Regions from separate parts of the Paenarthrobacter sp. C1 genome, predicted to be linked through region 2. Evidence: riboswitches for the same ligand, from Rfam matches in the RefSeq annotation. Region 2 holds a riboswitch; the other holds the start of a gene.
What was found. A riboswitch is a leader RNA that binds a small molecule or an ion and turns the genes downstream of it on or off. The one in region 2 is predicted to bind cyclic di-AMP.
Positions count from the first base shown of each region.

Region 1: linked by a shared signal. The riboswitch ahead of ACNAOU_RS26180 (M23 family metallopeptidase) and the one ahead of ACNAOU_RS03685 (hypothetical protein) in region 2 are both predicted to bind cyclic di-AMP.

Region 1 is NZ_CP186054.1:110,704-114,613, reverse strand. Features, by position in the region: gene ACNAOU_RS26190 (TlpA family protein disulfide reductase) at 1-284, shown strand, start outside; gene ACNAOU_RS26185 (vitamin K epoxide reductase family protein) at 326-997, shown strand; gene ACNAOU_RS26180 (M23 family metallopeptidase) at 1,019-1,801, opposite strand; cyclic di-AMP (ydaO/yuaA leader) riboswitch at 1,860-2,033, opposite strand; gene ACNAOU_RS26175 (SURF1 family protein) at 2,317-3,174, opposite strand; gene resB (cytochrome c biogenesis protein ResB) at 3,164-3,910, opposite strand, start outside.
Region 2 is NZ_CP186052.1:743,872-747,781, forward strand. Features, by position in the region: gene ACNAOU_RS03680 (glycosyltransferase) at 1-554, opposite strand, end outside; gene ACNAOU_RS03685 (hypothetical protein) at 727-1,581, opposite strand; cyclic di-AMP (ydaO/yuaA leader) riboswitch at 1,587-1,748, opposite strand; gene ACNAOU_RS03690 (sensor histidine kinase) at 1,881-3,380, opposite strand; gene ACNAOU_RS03695 (response regulator transcription factor) at 3,384-3,910, opposite strand, start outside.

The sequences.
Region 1 (3,910 bases), on a different replicon from region 2:
TGCACACGGAATTCAAAGACCAAGGCATCTTGTTCTACGGCGTCAACGTCCGCGACGACGCAGCCACGGCCGAAGCCTTCGAACGGACCTTCAAGGTCGACTACCCCAGCTTCGATGACAGCAACGGCGGCATCCTGCTGGCCATGACCGAGTACGTCCCGCCCCGTGCAGTCCCCACCACCCTGGTGCTGGACACTCAAGGCCGCGTCAGTGCCCGGATCCTGGGGATCTCCCAAAAAGGCACTTTGAAGGCACTGATCACTACCGCAGCTGCGGGATCATGATTACCAAGCCCGCCGCCAGACCACCTAAAAGGACTTCTGCCATGACCAGCACCGCAAAACCCTCCGCGAACGTGAAACCCTCCGATCGTGGGGTTGCTTCAGCTGCTGCGGGGTTGGATATTCCCCGCATGACCCGCAACAAGCCGTTCGGGTGGCTCTTGGTCATCACCGGCGTCATCGGCTGGCTCGCCTCCGGCGCCCTGGTCCTGGAGAAACTCGAGGTACTCAAAGACCCCGGCTACAAAACCGTCTGCGACGTCAATCCCTGGATTTCCTGCGGTCAGGTCATGCAGACCTGGCAGAGTTCCGTTTTCGGATTCCCCAACATGTTCATCGGGATCGTGGCGTTCGCCGTCATCATCACCACGGGCATGGCCCTGCTTTCCGGTGCAACGTTCGCCCGCTGGTACTGGGCCGGACTGCAGGCCGGTGTCACGCTTGGGTTTGGCTTCGTCGTCTGGCTGTGGTCCCAGGCCCTGTACTCAATCCACATCCTCTGCCCCTTCTGCATGATCGTCTGGGCGGCAATGATTCCCCTGTTCGTCTGGGTCACGGCCCGGAACATCACCCATGGAGTCATCAAAGTACCCGCCGGAACGGCCCGCGTTGTCGGTGAGTTCGGCTGGATCATTACCGCGCTGCTCTACGTGGCCGTTACCGCAACCATCTTCTTCGCCTTTAGCCACGTCTTCCTGGGCACATCAGGACTCTGACGGTCGACAACCAGTCGGGGCTTACATCCATCCCTGCGGATTCACGGTCTGTCCGTTAAGAAGTACCTCGAAGTGCAGATGGCATCCGGTGGAGTTGCCGGTGGTTCCGGCCGCGGCCAGCCGCTGGCCGGCGGACACGGTCGCGCCCACGGAGGTTTCGATGGAGGCCAGGTGATTGTAGGTGCTCTTCAGGCCGTTGCCGTGGTCCACCACAATCCTGTTCCCGCCACCATAGGGGGACCATCCGGCCTCCACGACGGTCCCGGCTCCGGCGGCGAACACCGCGGTCTGGCAGGCTGCCACGAGGTCAAGGCCGGTGTGCAGCTCCCCAGTGCCTGAGATCGGGCTGGTGCGGATACCGAACGGCGAGGTGACCGACATGCCGGCCAAGGGCGCCCCGAGCCGGGCTGCTGAGACAGGTTGCGCAGGAGCAGCCGCAGCGGGGACCGGGGAGGCCGCCGGGGTCGTCGCCGCGCCGGCAGCAGCTAGGGGGGTCTTGGCGGGTACCGGCAACGGTGCCTGCTCGGTGGTGACAGCCGGCCGTTCATAACTGATCGAAGCCCCGACGGGGGCTTGGACGGGCGCGCCGGCAGCGACGGTTTCCGATGCCTGCACGGCAGGGGCCGTGCCGGTGGGGGCCGTGCCGGCATGGGCGGCGGTGAGCGCTGCGGTCAACAGCGCGGCGACGCTCAGCGTGGCGGCTGCGGTGACCTGTTTGCGGCGGCGCGCCCGCGCCCCTGCGCCTGGCAGGGGTCGGTGGCGACCGGTCGTGGGGGACATCATCGGGAGGGCCGTGCGGGGCACCAATCCTGAGGTTGGCTTTCGGCGGCGGCCATGGGGGGATACAGAAGGCAAGGGGGATCGATCCTTTCGGTTCGCCTGCGAAGTTAGCTGTCGGGTTCGGGCCAAGGAAAAAGCCCGGCCGTGCCCGGCGGCTTTCAGGCCACCGACATCACGGCTTCACCCCAAGGCAGGCTTACTGCCGATCCTGGGTCCTCCACCCCCGCCGTCAAAAAGGGATAGTCGTTTGATGCCCCCGGCGGGGTTCAGCATGGGGCATCAAGGGTCTCAGTACAGAAAAACCTGAATTAATAGTAGCCGCAAAGCATCATCGTTACAATTTCGTGACAGTACCTTCGCGTGTCGTGCAAGCGCGGACGCTATCCGGTGGCCGGTACGCAATTGCTGAGCGTCTCTTCAGATGTGCAGCCAAAGGCTCAACGAGGCCCAGTGCAGGATGGTTCCCGCGCGCCGTGATGTCCGTCCGTGGGGATTGTCCATGCCCGCGCTGCGCGGGTATCCGCCGGCCTGCGCCAGAGTCACAGTCCCATCGAGTCCAGCAGGGCGTCTTCTTCCTCGGCGCGGGAACGCTTGGGCGCGGAGGGATGACGGGGGTGCTGGAGGGTGCTTGCTGTCTCCGCGGATTCGTCCGGGATTTCACGCTCCTCACGGTGGATGCGGGCCTGTTGACGTGCCATGTATCCGAAGCCGACGAACGCCAGAACCCCGAAGGTGATCCACTGCATGGCGTAGGACAGGTTTGATCCTTCCTTGACGGCCGGTTGGGCAAGTTGCTGGGGAACTACGGCGGGCTGCGGGGACTCCGAGGCCATCACCCCGTAACTGCCTGTCATCAAGGGATAGCCCAGCTGGCTCGCGAAGTAGGGCAGGTCGATGCTGGCCAGTTGTCCCTCGGGAGCGTCCCGGCCAAGATCGGGTTCGGAGGGTTTGATGCGCACCACCGCGGAGATCTCGCCCGGTGGCGGGGCCGGCACGGCATCGGGGTATCCGGGCCGAAGGTTGCCGATCGGCAGCCACCCCCGGTTGATCACGATCGTTTCACCGGAAGCAAGCCGGAACGGAACCACTACCTCATATCCGGCAACGGAGTTATTGGGCCGGTTCCTGACGATTCTCTGGTCCTGGACAAGGTACCGGCCGGACACTGCAACGGTTGTCCACTTCGCGTCGGGGTTGGCGACCTCGAAGTAGGGGCGGGCGTCCTGAAACGGCGCGGGGGGTTTGTCGTAGTTCTCCTGGACCCTGCGGATCTCTGCCACTGTCTGGTTCCGACGGTCCATCTGCCAGTTTCCCAGGCCTATGCATGCGGCGGCGAAAAGTGCGGCCAGCAGCAGCCACCCCACCCAACGCCACGACAGCAATAATCTATACGCCACTCTTTTCCTCCCGAAGCTGCCACCGCCGTGCCAACAGGGCGCGGATGGCAGTGGCCTCGGCGGCCAGGCGGTGGTCTTCTCCTCGGGCCAGGAGGCCGTACTCGACCATCGTCCTGCCGTCCTCGTGGGTGCCGGCGCGGACCCAGACCCGGCGCCGGTTCACGTACAACGAGACCATCAGGCCTGTCACGGCCAGCAGGGAAAACGCCAGGACCCCACCTTGGGCGGGGGTGCTGCGCACATCCACTCCGATGTAGCGTTTCAGCCCGTCGAAGCTGATGCTTCCCTTGCCGTCGGGCAGCGTGTACGTGCCACCGGGTGCGAGTGTGATGCCCCCGGCGGGCAGGTCCCGGCCGTTGAGTTGGGTCAGCTTGGCCACGTCCAGGACATAGACGTTTTGCGGGGCTCCGGTGTCCAGTCCAAGGTCTCCGTAGTATGAATTCAGGTTCAGCTGCGGGTTCAGGGGATCAGGATCGAAGCTGTAGGACACACCCTGGTCGTTCTTGATGGCCGAAGGCAAAAAGAACCCGACAAAGCCCAGCTGGGACGGTGCCGCGTCCGGGACCTTGAGCACCACCGAGGAGGTGTACACCCCGTCGTTGGGGATGGACACCACGGGACCGCTGAACGCGGTTTTCCCGGTGCCGTCCTTTACCGTGACGACCGGGGCGTAGCCGTTGCCGACGAGGAACACCCCGGTTTCACCGAAGTAGACCGGTTCGTTGACTTTCAGGAT
Region 2 (3,910 bases):
TTGAAAGCGCACTGGGCATCGGAGACGTGGGCGCCCATGAGGGTCCGCAGCAGGGCGTTGTAGCTGCGGGAAATGATCTGCCGCTGCGGGCTCAGGTTCGTGTGCGAGGCCGGTGACAGCCGGGTGCCGACAGCGACATCCGAGTGCCCGGAGAGCAGCGGGGCCAGCAAGGGTGCCAAGGCGGAAAGGTCGGCCGGCAGCTCGGCTTCCATGTAGGCCAGAATGGGCGACGGCGAGTTTTGCCAGACCTGGCGGAGCGCGTTCCCACGGCCTCTGTCCTGGAAACGGACGACGAGAAGTTCGGGCAGTTCCCGGGCCAGACGCTCGGCTATCCGAAGCGTACCGTCCGTACTGGCGTTGTCGGCAACAGTGATCCGGAACGCGTGCGGCAGTGACTCCATGAGGTGGCTGTGCAACCGGCGGAGGTTCGCCTCTAGCCGCGCTTCCTCGTCGCAGACGGGCACGGTGAGGTCCAGGACAGGAACCCGGGCGGGGACGCCCACGCCCGGGTCCTGCGGGTGGTGGACTACGGTCCCTGGATCCGTGATGGTCATGGATCCAGAATGAAGGATCAGATTATGAACGCTTTAGGCGGAAGCTGTGACACTACTGTGAGCCCCGGCAAGCACCTGTGAAAACGAAAGAAGCCGCCCCGGTTCCCGCCATCCGCTCCAGTAAGAACTGAGGCAAACGGCGGAAGCCGGGGCGGCAATCAAACAGCTTGGCTTAGTACCAGTTGTTGGCCAGGTGGAAGGCCAGTGCAGCTGACGGGGATCCGTAGCGTTCCTTGATGTAGTTCAGGCCCCACTTGATCTGGGTCTGGTAGTTGGTCTGCCAGTCAGCGCCGGCAGAAGCCATCTTGCCGGCCGGAAGGGACTGGACAATGCCGTAGGCGCCGCTGGAGGCGTTGGTGGCAGTGGTCTTCCAGTTGGATTCCTTCTCCCACAGCGTGTTCAGTGCCGTCATTTCGGCGGCGCTCCAGCCGTAGCTGCCCAGAATGCTGGCGGCGTAGGCCTTGGCAGCAGCGGGGTCATCCACAGCCTTGGGAGCAGCTGCGGCGGCTGCGGCTTCTGCGGCGGCGGCAGCAGCGGCGTCGGCTGCCTGCTTGGCGGCTGCGTCAGCGGCGGCCTTTTCGGCGGCAGCCTTTTCTGCGGCGGCCTGGTCGGCTGCTGCTTGTGCGGCGGCGGCCTGATCGGCAGCGGCTTTGTCGGCGGCAGCCTTGTCAGCGGCAGCCTTTTCGGCGGCGGCTTTGTCAGCTGCGGCCTTGTCGGCGGCAGCCTTCTCAGCTGCGGCCTTCTTGGCTGCTGCGTCAGCGGCGGCCTTGTTGTTGCTGGCCTCGGCGGCGGTCCGGGCTTCGGCCACGCGGCTTGCCTCAGGGAGAGTAAGAGCTGCGTTGGCGGCGGTTCCGAGCGATGCAACGCCCAGTGCAGCGGCGATAACGCCGGCTACTACGGACATGCGTGCACCGGACTTGCCGTCACGGGCTGCCTTCTTGAGGACTGACTGCGACTTGGTCGACGGGTTGTCGTTATGGTCGCGGTGACGCGCGGAAGGGCGCGTCTGATCGTTAAATTCAGACATGTGTGATTACCTCTCAGCGCCTGCGGAGTTAGCTGTCGGGTTCGGATGAGGTCATCCGGCCGCGCATCACGCTGCGGCTTCACCCCAAGGGCAGGCAATAAATGCCTGGGCCCGGAGACTCTGGGTCCCCCGTCTCTGCCTCGGAGAAAGTACGGACTCCGGGAAGTGGCAGAGCTCGGCGCATCCCGGATGCGGGCCAGTTGGGGCGACCCACCCTTTCGACGGTACAGGAGGTTTCTGCAGAAGTCACATTTAGGTAACAGAGATCACGACGACGGTGAGTCGCCTTGCCGGGATCGTTACAGTTGTCCGCCGCTCACGGTTGGAAGCCTCACGGCGAACTCCGTACGACCCGGACGGGAGGTCACTTCGACGCTTCCACCATGCGCTTCAACTATGGATTCCACGATCGACAGGCCCAGCCCCGACGTCCCTTCCGACCCTGACCGCGCTGCGTCGGCCCGGGCAAAGCGGGAGAAGATCCGGCCTTGGAAATCGTCCGGAATGCCGGGCCCGTTGTCCGTCACGGTCACCACTGCACTGCCGTCGGCCGAGAGCATCACGCCGGTGACAACCGTAGTTCCGGGATCTGTGTGCTTCCTGGCGTTCGAGAGCAGATTGGCCAGCACCTGGTGGAGCTGCGTGGCATCGCCGCGGACGGTGATGGGTTCATCGGGCAACGAGAGCTGCCAAATGTGGTCCGGGGCCATGACCTTCTCGTCGCTCACTGTCTCAACCACAAGCTGGGTCAGGTCCACATCGGTGACCTTGACCGGTTGGCCTTCATCCAGCCGTGCAAGCAACAGGAGGTCCTCGACCAGCGTGGTCATGCGCTCGGACTGGCTTTGGACCCTGGCCAGCGACTTCCTGCCGTCGTCCGTGAAGTTTTCGGTCATCCGCAGCAACTCGGTGTAGCCGCGGATGGCGGTTAGCGGGGTACGCAGTTCATGGGAGGCGTCGGCGACGAACTGCCGCACCTTGGTTTCGCTTTCCTGGCGGGCCTCCAGTGCGCTGGATACGTTGTTCAGCATTTGGTTCAGGGCGTAGCCGACGCTCCCTACTTCAGTGCCGGGATGGGAAGCCGACGCCGGGACCCGCACCGCAAGTGCCACCTCGCCGGCGTCGAGAGGGAGGCGTGAAACCTTGGTGGCGACTTCGGAGAGCTGCTCAAGCGGCCGCATGGTTCGCCGGATAATCACCGTGCCAACCAGGCCGATCACCACCAGACCGCCCAGCGATACCAGCACCATGGTCCAGACCAGGGACGCCTCGGCGGTCTGCTTGTCCGCCAGCGGCAGACCCGTCACGATCACGTCGTCGTAGTTTGTTGTCACGGCCACCAGGCGGTAGTCGCCGTTGGACAGGGAACGGTCCACAGGGCGGCTGTCCCGGGGGAGTGTCAGAAGTACCTGCTCGTCAGCGTCCGAAAGGGAGACCCTCTTGCCCTGGGCGTCGATCAGGCCTGAACTCCGAACAGTTGATCCGTCGATCCGGGCGTTCAGCGTCCCGGCGGCCTGGCCGCGGGCCTCCAGCGGATCCGGCCTCCCGGACGGTGCGTTCGGAAAGCTCGACGGCGGCCTGCCGAACTCGTTCGCGCGGCTGGAGGCCTGTTGAAGCTGCTGGTCCAGTTGCTTGTTGAACACCGCGTCCATGGAGGCGTAGCTGACGATTCCGACGGCGCTGCAGATTGCTACCAGCAAGGCCATGGCTACCAGCACCAGGCGGGTGCGCAAATGCCAGGTGGAGGGATTGAGCCAGCTGCGCCGGGAGCTCCTGGCAACTCCTGAAAGGGTGCCCAATGCCTAGTCCGCGGGTTTGATGACGTAGCCGGCACCACGGATGGTGTGGATCATGGGTGGGTGGTTCGCCTCGATCTTCTTGCGGAGATACGAAATGTAGAGCTCCACGATGTTGGCCTGGCCGCCAAAGTCGTAGTCCCAGACGCGGTCCAGGATCTGGGCCTTGCTGACGACGCGCTTGGGATTTTCCATGAGGTAGCGCAGGAGTTCGAACTGCGTGGCGGTGAGGGTGATGTCTTCACCGGCCCTTGTTACCTCCCGGGTGTCCACGTTCAAGGTCAGGTCTCCCACCACCAGTTCGGCGGTGTCCATGGCAGCGACGCCGGAACGCTGGACCAGCCGGTGGAGGCGGAGGAGGACTTCTTCCATGCTGAAAGGTTTGGTGACGTAGTCATCGCCGCCGGCCGCCAGGCCCACAATGCGGTCCTGCACGGCGTCCTTGGCGGTGAGGAACAGCGCGGGAACTTCAGGGGCGAAGGCGCGGATGCGGTTGAGGACCTCCACGCCGTCGAATCCGGGCAACATGACAT